3 regions of the Virgibacillus sp. genome follow, and region 1 is predicted to be linked to each of the others. Evidence: predicted binding sites of a transcription regulator. Region 1 holds the regulator's gene; each other region holds the start of a gene.

What was found. Region 1 encodes CtsR, which represses protease genes until heat stress. Its sites were predicted from a motif close to ATGGTCAATAAAGGTCAAACA; they were not measured.
Region 2: clpP (ATP-dependent Clp endopeptidase proteolytic subunit ClpP) is a predicted target of CtsR. The motif match lies at 3,589-3,609, and genes of this name have one in related genera.
Region 3: HLX49_RS00245 (endo-alpha-N-acetylgalactosaminidase family protein) is a predicted target of CtsR. The motif match lies at 1,404-1,424, and genes of this name have one in related genera.

The regions. Positions count from the first base shown of each region.
Region 1 is NZ_JABXHF010000053.1:691-5,471, forward strand. It holds gene HLX49_RS11875 (MgtC/SapB family protein) at 494-1,192, shown strand; gene HLX49_RS11880 (CtsR family transcriptional regulator) at 1,823-2,290, shown strand; gene mcsA (protein-arginine kinase activator protein McsA) at 2,305-2,853, shown strand; gene mcsB (protein-arginine kinase McsB) at 2,850-3,914, shown strand; gene clpC (ATP-dependent protease ATP-binding subunit ClpC) at 3,933-4,781, shown strand, end outside.
Region 2 is NZ_JABXHF010000105.1:2,599-7,379, reverse strand. It holds gene rapZ (RNase adapter RapZ) at 1-370, shown strand, start outside; gene HLX49_RS16400 (gluconeogenesis factor YvcK family protein) at 372-1,331, shown strand; gene whiA (DNA-binding protein WhiA) at 1,493-2,437, shown strand; gene HLX49_RS16390 (HPr family phosphocarrier protein) at 2,651-2,905, shown strand; gene clpP (ATP-dependent Clp endopeptidase proteolytic subunit ClpP) at 2,940-3,527, opposite strand; tRNA gene HLX49_RS16380 (tRNA-Arg) at 3,750-3,822, shown strand; gene HLX49_RS16375 (hypothetical protein) at 3,979-4,137, shown strand; partial or broken gene HLX49_RS16370 (helix-turn-helix domain-containing protein) at 4,437-4,571, shown strand; partial or broken gene HLX49_RS16365 (recombinase family protein) at 4,574-4,781, opposite strand, start outside.
Region 3 is NZ_JABXHF010000001.1:53,074-57,854, reverse strand. It holds gene HLX49_RS00245 (endo-alpha-N-acetylgalactosaminidase family protein) at 1-1,171, opposite strand, end outside; gene galE (UDP-glucose 4-epimerase GalE) at 1,770-2,759, opposite strand; gene HLX49_RS00235 (SRPBCC family protein) at 3,083-3,541, shown strand; gene HLX49_RS00230 (YitT family protein) at 3,948-4,781, shown strand, end outside.

The DNA of each region.
Region 1 (4,781 bases):
ATTCATCAAAAAGATGGTCAGTTTTTTTATTTTATAAAATAAGAAAGGATAAAAGTTGCTTAAAGATAAGGAAATAACTGATTAGCCACGTCTGGATTCAGCGTCCATGGACTTCACGAATTGCCTTACGATAAGTTATCATCGGTTCATGGCGAGGACATGAATCCTTTATCTCCGTTGATTCGTTCCACTCGCTATGTTGCTAAACGGCGCTTGCGCCAAAGTTATTTCAATATCAACTCTTGTTAGTAAGAGGAGAGATTGTATGCTGAAAAAGTGTAACCGATCCACTCCACTTAAACCAACATATAGCTAGCTTCTTAGATCATACTTCTTGCGGATATTGATTATTATTAGGAAACGCATAGTTCCTACTTCTTCTTGAAATAAGAACAAGTTTAATTTAATTAGGGCTTCATTAAAAATAAACCTCATCTTGTTCACATATATATAAAATAAAAGGCTATATTTATTAACAATTGGGGGATTTAGTATGAAAGAAATAATCAATGAACTATTGGGGGATCATTTTTATGTTATTTTAACTCGTTTACTTATCGCATTATGCCTTTCTGGATTAATCGGGTTTGAAAGGGAGTTAAAAAATCATTCAGCTGGATTTCGCACCCATATTTTAGTAGGCGTTGGCTCTTGTCTAATGATGCTACTTTCTTTATTTGGATTTGAATTTTTTCTAGAGCATTACGAGAATATCCGTTTTGACCCTGCAAGAATACCTTCGTATGTGATAAGTGGAATTGGGTTTTTAGGTGCTGGTACCATCATTGTATATGGTGGCACGATAAGAGGTTTAACGACAGCTGCATCTATTTGGACAGTTGCAGGGTTAGGTCTGGTAGTAGGTGTTGGTATGTATGGGGCAGCAGTAGTAACAACTGCAATAATATTACTCAGCCTTATATTCCTTAATAATTTTGAACGCCTATTTAAAAAAGGAAAAGTTTCCCACGTTATTCAAATCGTTACACTCCCAGACTTGCCCGTAAATGAGGTGGTTGCAGTGTTTGACAACCATTACGTTTCTATTAAAAAAGTAGAAATATCAAAATCAGATAATAATTACCGTAATATTTTTATTAATACAGAAGGAATAACGAATGCAGAACGTCTAACTTTATTTGATGAAATTTCTCGTATTAACCATGTTAGAAATGTTACTGAATTAAAATAAAAAGCATATAATTATAAGGATGTATTTAAAAGTGTTCGTATAAGATGGGAACTCCAGATAGTGGAATACTCATCTTTTTTTACGTTGTAGCAAAGTGTGAATTTTATTCTTAAAATTTTGACGATAAGCCAAGTTGTTGAAATATCGGCGGAAGGTTAGGAACAGGTCAAACTGTTGTTTAAGAAAGGTTAGATAGAGAAAAACAAACAGGGGAATTCCTAATAACGAGGTATAAAAATGGGCGATACTCGTTCGAATGAATTACGTCCGTTTCTTTTATATAAAAAAGGCGTACCTTTCAAAATTCTAAAATGTTTGGCAAAATCTTTTTTACACTATAGGAATGTGTCGGATTTTTTAATATATTATAAGCAAAAATACGGTTTCCGCCATAAGACTTGACGATAAGTCAAGTTTTCTATGGTAATACGGTTTGTCGTAATAAAAAGACTTTTGTCGTGAAATTCCCATTCATAGAAGGTTTTTTTATTATGTGTTTTTTATGAGTTATTTTTGTCTACAATAAACATAGTATTGTATTTGCATCTTCTTTAAATTCCCGTATAATAAAAGTATAGTCAAAGATAGTCAAAGTCAAAACCGTTACTCTATACAAAAGGGGGTGGGCATATGAGTAATATATCAGATATAATTGAAAGTTATTTGAAGCAAATCCTTCAATCAAAAGGGAAGAATGTAATTGAAATTAAACGAAGTGAGATAGCTGACCAATTTCAATGTGTCCCCTCACAAATTAATTATGTAATTAATACACGCTTTACTGCTGAAAAAGGTTATATTGTGGAAAGTAAGCGTGGTGGCGGTGGTTTTATTCGAATTATGCGGGTTATTCACCAAGAAGAGTCCAAGTTGATTGATGAAATTATTGAAATGATTAATCCATCTGTATCTCAGCAAAAAGCAGTCGGTATATTAGAAAGGTTACTTGAAGAAGAGTTAATTACGGAACGCGAGGCTAAGATTATGTTAAGCGCTATTGAAAGAACGACGCTTCCATTCCAATTGCCTTTACGAGATGAAATTCGTGCACGCGTATTAACATCCATGCTTACAACGCTTAAGTATTTAAATAAATAAAGGGGAGTGTGAACATGCAATGCCAAGAATGTCACAAACGTCCTGCAACCCTTCATTTCACACAAGTGATTCAAGGGCAAAAAATGGAGGTTCATGTTTGTAATGTTTGTGCGAAGGATAAAGGGTATATGAACTATTCAGAAGATGGATATTCGCTACATCATTTACTTTCTGGGTTATTTAATTTTGACACCTCCAGCTTGTCAAATCCACACACGGAAAGTTATCATCAGACAAAGGACTTACAATGTCCAAAATGCGAAATGACTTTTTCTCAATTTAAGCAAGTAGGAAAATTTGGCTGTGCTGTTTGTTATGAAACTTTTAACGATCGTTTAGACTCGATATTTCGAAGAGTCCATGCGGGGAATGTAAAGCATAATGGGAAAATCCCTAAACGACAAGGTGGAGATTTGCATAAGAAAAAACAGCTAGAAGATTTAAAACTGCATTTGAAAAAGTTAATTGAGAATGAAGAATTTGAAGAAGCAGCAAAAGTAAGAGATCAAATTAAAGCTTTAAATCAAGATGACGGTCAGGCAGAGGCAGGTGATCAATCATGACATTGCAGCAATTTATGAATGAAGCGATTAGCCCGTGGATGCGGAAAGATGGTCCAGATAGCGATATTGTTTTAAGTAGCCGTATTCGCCTTGCTCGAAATTTTGCTAATATACCTTATCCAATAGCTGCTGATCCAAAAGAGTTAGAGGAAATAAGGAGTTTTTTTCAAGAAAAGTATGAAGGACAAACTTATGGAGTGTATAAAGATTTAGCATTTGTATCCATTCGTGATCTATCCGCTATTGAAAAACGTGTATTAGTCGAAAAACATTTGATTAGTCCGTTGTTAGCAAAGCAATCTGAAGCTGCATCTGTGCTTATTTCTGAAAATGAGCAAGTATCTCTTATGATCAATGAAGAAGACCATATTCGCTTGCAACTTTATTTCCCAGGTTTTCAAATAGCAGAGGCCCTGCAACAAGCATTCGAATTTGATGATTGGCTAGAAGAAAAAATCAATTATGCTTTTGATGAAAAACGAGGTTACTTGACAAGTTGTCCGACGAATGTAGGAACTGGAATGCGTGCTTCTGTTATGATGCATTTGCCCGCGTTAGTTTTAACAAAACAAATCAATCGCATGATACCAGCAATTAACCAGTTAGGTCTCGTTGTACGAGGTATTTATGGCGAAGGTAGTGAAGCGCAAGGAAACATTTTTCAAATATCTAATCAGATTACGCTTGGAAAATCAGAAGAGGATATCGTTGCTGATTTGCAAAGTGTTGTGAAGCAATTAATTGAACAGGAACGTTATGCGAGACACCGGATAATGGAGCAATCGAAAGAAAAGTTGGAAGATCGAATTTTTCGTTCTTATGGTGTATTGGCATATGCAAGAATTTTAGAATCAAAAGAGGCTGCAACATGCTTATCCAATGTAAGGTTAGGTATTGATGTAGGTTTATTGAAAAATGTATCAAGAAATATTTTAAATGAACTAATGATTTTGACTCAACCAGGATTTTTACAGCACTATGCCAAAAAAACATTAGCAGCAAGTGAACGTGACCAATTGCGAGCTTCTCTTATTCGTCAGCGGTTGCAATTAGAGGAATAGATAGGAGGAAACGAATATATGATGTCTGGACGTTTTACCGAAAGAGCACAAAAAGTACTCGCACTCTCCCAAGAGGAGGCTGTAAGATTAGGGCATAATAATATCGGGACAGAACATATTTTACTAGGACTTGTCCGTGAAGGAGAAGGTATTGCTGCAAAAGCATTACAATCACTTGGATTGGAGATTTCCAAAATTCAAGAAGAGGTGGAAAAACTAATTGGCGTAGGGAAACAGCCAATGCAAACAATTCACTATACACCACGTGCGAAAAAAGTGGTAGAACTTTGCCAAGATGAAGCACGTAAGCTTGGGCATTCATATGTTGGCACAGAGCACATACTATTAGGGCTTATCCGAGAAGGAGAGGGCGTTGCTGCTAGAGTTTTAAATAATTTAGGGGTTAGCCTGAACAAAGCTAGACAGCAAGTTTTACAGCTTTTAGGTAGTAATGAATCGCAAGCAAATCGTCAGGGGCGTGCGCAACAATCCAATGCGAATACCCCAACACTTGATTCGTTAGCACGTGATTTAACGGTGAGCGCCAAAGAAGGCAATATTGATCCAGTTATTGGACGTAGTAAGGAAATCGAACGGGTTATTCAAGTGTTAAGTCGCCGTACGAAAAACAACCCTGTATTAATTGGCGAGCCTGGTGTAGGAAAAACAGCGGTTGCAGAAGGGCTTGCACAACAAATTATTCAAAATGAAGTACCAGAAACATTACGAGATAAGCGCGTGATGACGCTAGATATGGGAACGGTTGTGGCAGGAACAAAATATCGTGGTGAGTTCGAAGATCGTTTGAAAAAGGTAATGGAAGAAATTCGTCAAGCTGGTAACATTATCTTATTTATTGATGAATTG
Region 2 (4,781 bases), on a different contig from region 1:
GCACATGGTTTCATTTGGTTTTAAATATGGTCTACCAATTGACGCCGATCTTGTATTCGATGTTCGTTTTTTGCCAAATCCTCATTATGTAACAAATTTACAACCACTAACAGGTTTAAATAAAGATGTATCCTCTTATGTATTTCGCTGGACAGATACACAAAAATTTATCGTAAAAGTACTTGATTTATTGCAATTCATGTTACCACAATATAAAAAAGAAGGAAAGTCGCAATTGGTCGTCGCAATTGGTTGTACTGGTGGGCAGCATCGCTCCGTTGCACTGGCTGAATATTTCGCTAAAGAGTTGCATAAAGGCTATATTACACATGTCACGCATCGTGATATTGATAAAAGAAAGGGACATTAATATGACTGAGGAGAAACGTCCGAATGTGGTAGTTGTTGGAGGTGGAACGGGGATGCCTGTCCTACTCCGAGGTCTTAAGGATTTACCTATTGATTTAACAGCATTAGTTACTGTAGCCGATGATGGAGGAAGTACGGGAAGGTTACGTAATGAAATGGCAATTCCTGCTCCGGGGGATATTCGTAACGTGATTGCAGCTTTATCTGATGCTGAACCCATGTTAATTGAATTATTTCAGCATCGTTTTGATGTTTGTAATGGCTTATCTGGTCATTCACTTGGAAATTTACTTTTAGCAGCAATGAGTTCGATTACGGGAAATTTTAATATGGGGATTAGAGAAATCTCTCGTGTCTTAAATGTGAAAGGAAAAATATATCCGATCTCAAACGATAACATGTCGCTCCATGCTGAAATGGAGGACGGGACAATCGTGTCTGGGGAGTCGAAAATTCCTTTATCTAACAAAAAAATAAAACGTGTTTTTTTAAGCCCACAGCCTGTTGAACCATTACCAAATGCAGTACGTGCTTTAAATAATGCAGATTTAATCGTTATTGCACCTGGTAGCTTGTATACAAGTATTATGCCGACCATCATTATGCCACAAATAGCAGAAGCAATAAAAAATGCAAAATGTCAAGTGGTATATGTTTGTAATGTCATGACGCAAGAGGGGGAAACTACTGGTTATACAGCTGCTGACCACGTGCAAGCTATTTGTGATCATATTGGAGAAGCAAGCGTTGATGCGATTGTCGTACATAATGAACCCATTGAAAAAACGATAAGAGAGATGTATGCAGAGGAAAACGCTTCTCCTGTGGTATATGATATAGAGCGTTTAATAGGTATGGGACTGCAAATTATAGAGGGAGATATTATTGATCCGACACAGCCTACATTAAGGCATGATAATTATAAAATTGCATCATTGCTTTATTCGCTTTTGAACAAATGAGTATTGTAGATATGCTAATTTTGTATTGCAACCAGTGTAATAGGAGCAAGAAAATGGTCGCTTTCACAGAAAAATTTATTTTAAAAACAAAACAATGTAATATCTAGCCTTCATGGCCTTTCATAGCACCTACTATTGATCTGTAGAAGGGAGGGATAAGTATGTCCTTTGCTTCCGAAATAAAAAAAGAATTAACAGCAATCGAAGTAGATGATTGCTGTAAATATGCTGAATTAGCTGCATTAGTTCGAATGAATGGGGCTATTTCAATATCAAAGCAAAAATATACTTTGGATATACAGACGGAAAATGCTGCTATAGCGAGAAGGATTTATTCGTTAATTAAAGCAACTTATGATATAAGAGTGGAATTATTAGTAAGAAAGAAAATGAAATTGAAAAAAAATAATGTATATATTGTTCGTTTGAATGAAGGTGTAAGACCAATTTTAGTCGATCTCCATATTTTGCAAGAACCAATGACGTTTAATCGGGTTATTTCTGATCACCTTATTCATAAGTCTTGTTGTAAGAAAGCTTATTTGCGTGGAGCATTTCTTGCAGGTGGGTCAGTGAACAATCCAGAGACGTCTTCTTACCATCTGGAAATTTTTAATATTTATGAGGAACATAATAATTCACTTTGTAATTTGCTTAACCAATTTGAGTTACATGCTCGTAAATTAGAACGGAAAAACGGGTATATTGTTTATATAAAAGAAGCAGAGAAAATTTCAGAATTCTTAAGTATAATTGGTGCTTATAATGCTCTATTTAAATTTGAAGATGTGCGTATTGTCCGAGATATGCGCAATTCGGTTAACCGTATTGTTAACTGTGAAACAGCAAACTTAAATAAAACAATCGGAGCAGCTTTTCGCCAAATTGAAAACATACAGTTCATTGATCGTACAGTTGGTTTGGAGCAGCTACCAGAAAAGCTCAAGGAAATTGCTGTTCTACGTGTGAAACACCAAGAAGTTTCCTTGAAAGAATTAGGCGAATTAGTAGAAAGTGGTAAGATATCTAAATCAGGTGTAAATCATCGTTTGAAGAAAATCGATGACTTCGCCGAAAAAATTAGAAATGGCGAGTTTGTACCTTAATCTTTGCTTACAAAATGTACCATGATATAATGGTTGTAAATTATAAATGTTTTGCATAGATGAGATAACACTTGGAGGGGGATTTTCTCCTCTTCCATGTTGTAGTAATAGTTTGCATAAAGTAAAAGCAATATGTGAAGGCTTTTAGGTTGATGATAGCGATATCGGAGGATAATGATAACGCTTTCTGTAGAGGGAGAGAGGATGATCTAATTGGTTGAACGGATAATTAAAGTAAATCTTTCTACTGGTCTACAAGCTAGACCAGCAGCGGAATTTGTTCAAGAAGCAAATCGTTTTCATGCTCATGTTTTCATTGAAAAAAATGGAAAAAAAGTGAACGCAAAAAGCATTATGGGATTAATGAGCATAGCTATAGTTGCTGGAGAAGAGATTACACTTATCGCTGACGGAACAGATGAGGAACAGGCTATTGAAAGGTTAACAAAGTTTGTTTCTGAAACATAGAAAGCCACCCAAAAAGGGTGGCTTTCTATGCTCTTTATTCAGGTTTACGCTCTAGTACCTTATCAATTAAACCATATTCTACAGACTTTTCAGCTGTCATGAAGTTATCACGATCTGTGTCACGTTCAATGACTTCAATTGGCTGTCCTGTTCGTTCAGAAAGGATTTGATTGATTTTTTCACGCATTTGAATGATTCGACGTGCATGAATTTCAATGTCTGTTGCTTGCCCTTGTGTTCCACCTAGTGGTTGATGAATCATTACCTCACTATTAGGTAATGCGTAACGCTTGCCTTTGGCACCCGCAGTTAATAGGAATGCCCCCATAGATGCTGCCATTCCTGTGCAGATTGTAGAAACATCTGGCTTAATGAGTTGCATCGTATCGAAAATTGCCATGCCGGCAGTGATTGATCCACCTGGTGAGTTGATGTATAGTGAAATATCTTTTTCAGGATCCTCTGCGTCTAGAAATAATAATTGGGCTACAATGGAATTTGCAACGTTATCGTCAATCGCACTTCCTAACATAATGATTCGATCTTTAAGTAAGCGTGAGTAAATGTCATAGGCGCGTTCACCGCGGTTAGTTTGTTCAATTACTGTTGGTATTAAATTCATAACAATTATCCTCCTCTATCTATTCGTATATCTTTGATATCGATATATTTATCATAACTAATAGGTCAAATAAGGTCAAACAATAAACATTGAAGTTTGACAAATATACTTCCATTTATTCCCGTTTTCTATGAAAATAAACATACAAAAGAAAAAAGGGCTTGTTTATTGTTAGAATACAGGTTATAATATTCTATGTGTCTTCATTCAAAATAATGATATGCGCCCGTAGCTCAGGGGATAGAGCAACGGTTTCCGGTACCGTGAGTCGGGGGTTCAAATCCCTCCGGGCGTGCTTAAAGCCATAATGGCGCGGTTTATACTCGCATTTCAGACGGAAAGCTTATCGGAAGGTCTTACGGTTTCCAGTAGGGTAAATTCGAAATTTATATGACGTATTTAGGCGTCTCTTTTGTTACTTTTTACGAAGTAATGAAAGGGGCGTTTTTTGTTGTCTGAACGTAAAGGAAAGTCGATTGTACGAAAAAGGGGCGTTAAACCAAAAGTTGACCGATCTACTGATGAAATATTCTCGGACAAGTCGCTCAACTTATCGTTAAATGACGCATTAGAATATTTCGTTGCATTTAAAAAGACGGAGGTATGGTAAGGCATCAATTTTGTAGAAATTATATTTTAAACGGTGGAGATATTTTCACCTTACAAAGGATTGCTGACGTGCAGAAATATCAACGACAAGAAAATACATCCAAAGACGGATGAAGATATTAAAAAACAGCATGCAATGTTCAGTCCAGTTGTGAGATTAAGGCATAGGAACAAATAAAAACACAAGACGCATTGTAATATTAAGTGCAACACCTAAAAATGTGGCTAAAACCAAACAGCCCACAACAGTTTCGTGTAAAATGTAAGTAACTATACCAACACATACACGGAGGTACTATTATGAGCTACAAACATCTTACCACATTTGAAAGAGCACGTATAGAAACATTAAAAGACCAAGGAATATCTATACGTACCATTGCTAAAAAACTGAATCGATCACCATCCACCATCTCAAGGGAATTAAAACGTAACTAACCAGTCGGCGTATTTTCAATCACGCCCATATTAAGTATATGCACCTTTATTCCGCGATCAAACAAGCTGCGGATTATCTGAGCGTCACCTGCCGACCTAGCAAATCGATCAAGTTTTGTAACGACTATTGTGTCGCCAGTTTGTACTGTATTTAGTAGTGCTTGAAACTCAGGTCTTTCCGACTTTGTTCCCGTCCATTTTTCGGCG
Region 3 (4,781 bases), on a different contig from region 1:
TATAATAGCCTTTTTTTGCGCCGATATCCTTCAGCGTAGCATCCACTTTTACAGTAGTATCTCCCAGCTTCTTAACATCACTGCTCAAATTAGTAAGCTTGGCTTCGGCACCTTTTTGCGCATCATGCACCGAAATAAAATTTAAATCAACAAATTCTATTGTTTCTATTTGAACATCTGTTTTCGAATCTACTTTCTGTATTTGGTAAACGACTTGGTTGCCATCTACTTTTAATGAAAGCTTCACATGCACGTCTATATTTTCATATTCATCTTTTACATGTAATGAATAGATCGCTTCCTGATCATTTACCTTTTCAAATGCCACTTCTGGATAGTAAAGCATGTTATTCACCTTTAATCCATATACCGGCGTTTCTTGTCCATACATCATTTTCCCGTCTACATCATATTCCACTACTCGAGGATAGACTTGATCAACGGTTACATCCATATAATCAGAGCTTAACGTTTCTAATATAGGATCTTTACTTGGTGGTGTTGGTGGTACATATTCTTTTATTTTCACATTCGAAATGTTTATATTTGCTTCACCTCGGCTCTTTTCCAAACCGAGCAACCCTGGTGAATCAACACCTTCTGCTTGTGTCCAAGCACCTATCTTGTCACCATTAATATATAGGCTTGCAGTGTCATCCATAAATTTAACCCGAAGCTTATAAGTTTTATTTGCCTCTAACGCCACACTATTTGTCATGGAAGTCCACTTATTTGTCGGACCAAAGATTTCCCCAAAATACTGATTATTACTATCTCCGGTTCCAACATACGTATAAGCAGAATTGTCTTGAACTCGGTAAATAAAGCCAAAACGCTTTAAATCCGAATCTGCTGTAATATCCGCCTCAAAAACTCCATTCTTTATTTTAGGCATGTTACGATAGACAATTTTGTTCTTTCCATGAGATGTTACACCGTACGTAACGGAACCATCGTTGTTATACTTTAGCGTCCCATCTCCTTGTAAAACTTCAAAATCGCCATCTTCCAGTTTGGAATCAGTAATATGGACAGATTCTGATTTTTTTTCAGCTTTTGATTGCTTCTCCACTTGTACTTTTGAATCCTTTACATCTAAGTTAGCATCAGACTCTTCAGCCGCAACACGAGATGGAGACATACTTGTTATTATTCCTGTCGATACGAGCATCAGTACAGTAAGAAAAATGGCTAGTCTTTTTTGCAAGCTTTTACTCAAAATAGCAACCTCCTCCAAATGTCTATGTTTTAGTACTAGTACTAAGTTAAGCCTATCCTTAATGAAGCGCTTTCACAATAAGAATGTTGTTAGATTTTTTAGAGATATTGTTTTCTCTGCAGTGAAATAAGATAAAAGAACTAGCAAAATGGCTCATATAGAACAAAAGACTTACCAGTTTTTACGTTTTATATTCGTTGTCCATGACGCGTCATTGAACAGTTAGAAAAACGTGGGTGATACTTTAATTTTTCTATAGTGGAACGAATCAACTAAAGTTTTAGGAATCATGTTCCTGCAACAGGAGTATGCAGGTGCCCTCCGGCAAGCTCGTCTTTAGTCGGCCTTCCTATTTAGTACGAACCGATGATGACTTATCTTAGGGCAATGGAGTGAAGTCGCCTAGTTGCTGGACGCTTAAGTCGGACGTGGCTTATTCTGTTATTTCCTTGCCCCAAAGCATCTATTTTTTATATTTTCTTATCTTACAAAAAAATGTACTTGTCCAACAAAGACAAGTACACTACGCATTCAGAGTACATTCCTATATTTATTTACGATATCCATCAGGATTTCCCACGTGCCAATTCCAGGCATCCTCTATAATTTTTGTTATTAGGGTGCGCTTTGGATTCCATCCTAATATCTCTTTCGCTTTATGTGAACTTGCAATTAGTGTACTAGGATCGCCTGCACGCCGTTTCCCAATTTTGGCAGGTATTTTCTTACCAGTTACTTGTCTAGCTGTATCAATAATTTCTTTCACCGAGAACCCTTGGCTACTTCCTAAATTGAATATATCGCTTTTTCCTCCGCGCTGTAAGTAATCTAATGCAAGTAAATGTGCATCAATTAAATCTTGTACGTGAATATAATCACGAATACATGTACCATCTTCCGTAGCATAATCATCTCCAAAAATGGTTATATGGTCTCGTTGTCCCAACGCTGTTTGTAGCACAATTGGTATTAAATGTGTCTCTGGATGATGGTCTTCCCCTATCTCGCCTGTTTCTCTTGCTCCAGCAACATTAAAATACCTTAACGATACATATGTTATTCCATGTGCTTGTTCAGTCCATTTCATCATTTTTTCCATTGTTAATTTTGTTTCGCCGTACGTATTAGTTGGATGAGTAGCCATTGTTTCTGTAATTGGAACGGCTTCTGGCTCTCCATATGTAGCGGCAGTAGATGAAAAAACGATATGTTTCACGTTATATTCAGTCATGACTTGTAGTAAAACTTGCGTGCCATACACATTATTATCAAAATATTTCAATGGATTTTCCATCGACTCACCAACCAAAGAATTGGCAGAAAAATGAATCACAGCCTCAATGGATTCTTTAGCAAAAACCGTGCGTAAAAAATGAATATCACGAATATCTCCGTTATAAAATACAGCTTTCGGATGAATTGCCTCTTGATGACCTGTCTCTAAGTTATCTACTACGATTACTTCTTTTCCTTGATCCATTAATTGGTATACCGCATGAGAACCTATATAACCAGCACCGCCTAATACTAATATACTCATTTTGTTGTCTCTCCTTTTGTATGTAATGGGTGTTGCAAATAGCGCCATTAACGACTAATATCATCATCTTTTGTCTTACATACTTGATCTAACAGCATTCTTAAAGTACGCGCTTTCAAGATGACATTAACTTTTTTCATTTCAACTATATCCTACATCGCTTATGACTTCCAAACAAGTAAATACATCATTTACACAAAAATTAGTCGCATTTTTTACATATAACGGACCAAATAGTTACTTCTAATCCCTTATTTTTTGCATATATATCTTTTGGTGTACGTTTGAATTATAGTAAAACTACAATGAGGAGGAGTTATGCATTGCCAAACACCATTTGCGAAAGGAACATCAAGATAAATATTGATAACATGTGGTCATTTATTAGTGACCTTAATAACTGGGCACCACTGGTTCCTGGATATGAACAGCATAAAATGGTGAACCAAAAGAAATCTATCTGGATATGTGAAGGAAAAGTTGGATCGTTCCAAAAAACGGTTCAATTAACCGTGGTCATTACCGAATGGAATGAACCAGAAAAAATCTCTTTCCAACTATCCAGCAGCAACCAAATGCTAACAGGGAATGGAACCGTTTGCGCCAATAAACTTAGTGATAGAGAAACCAATTTTACTTTTTCTCTTACACTCCATGCAAAAGGGTTGGCTGGAAAAATGGTAAATGGCTCATTAAGAGCATTTCTACCGAAACTAACTTCAAGCTTCATAGATGCAATGATTCGTCATATGTACGGAACAAAGGCGCAAGCGCTCGTTTAGTAATAGAGCGACGGGAACGAATCAACGAAAGATTTAGGAATCCTGCCACTAAAAAAAGGTTATGTCGACGTCGGGTAGCAAGCCCATTTTTAAGTCGACCTTCCTCTTAGTGACGAATCGACGATGACTTATTGTAGAACGACTTGGTGAAGTCGCCTAGCTGCAAGGCGATGGAGCTAGACGTGGCTATTCGATTATTTCATTATTCACAAGCACCTCCGTTTACCATTTCCTATACTACGAAGCAGTTGCTATTGCTAATTCTTAACAAATCATTAGAAAAACTTGACACATCCCCTTTTCTAGAGAAAGTCGACAGCATATTTCCTACATGTTAGAATGGTATGCGTGTTTACTTTGCTTTTTAAAGAGAGGGATTTATATACATGACGACTATTACGAAAAAATGAATCCAACCGTACTAGCATACATACAAATTATCCTTGGTGCTACGCTAGTAGGCTTAGCTTATAATATTTTTCTATTACCTGCTAAATTGGCAGCAGGTGGCATATCTGGTGTAAGTACCATTTTATTTGAGTTGTACCAAATTAGTCCTTCTTTCGTTCAATTTTTAATAAATATCCCTATCTTTATTATAGGATGGATAGCATTAGGCAAAGACTTCAGCTCGAAAACGCTGGTAGGTACATTTTGGGTTCCATTTATTATTTGGTTAAGTTCCGACATTCCCATTACATTAACAAACCCTTTACTTAGTGCCATCTACGGAGGGATTATCCTTGGAGTTGGGTTAGGGATTGTTTATAAAGGAAATGGATCAACTGGTGGTACAGCAGCTATTGCGCAAATTGTAAAGAAATTTACTGGATTATCGAGTGGATACTCCCAATTAATTGTGGATGGAGTAGTTGTCATTTCTTCCATTATTGTATTTAACTTGGAATTAACACTTTTTGCACTCATGTGTATTTATATTACAAGTAAAACGATCGATATTGTTCAACTACAAACCTCTGCCACAAAATTGGTGATGATTATTACGGATAATGAAGAGCGTATTCAATCCATAATTCGAACGGAATTGGATCGAGGTTTAACAAAAGTACGTTCTGTTGGAGGTTATTCAGATAAAAAGAAAACAATGATTCTTTGTGTTGCAGAACAGCAAGAGGCCGTTCAATTAAAGAAGATATTGCAGCGAGAGGAAACCGATTCATTTGTCATCTTCTTGAATGCTTCCGAAATACTAGGTAGAGGTTTCTCACTTGATAAATAT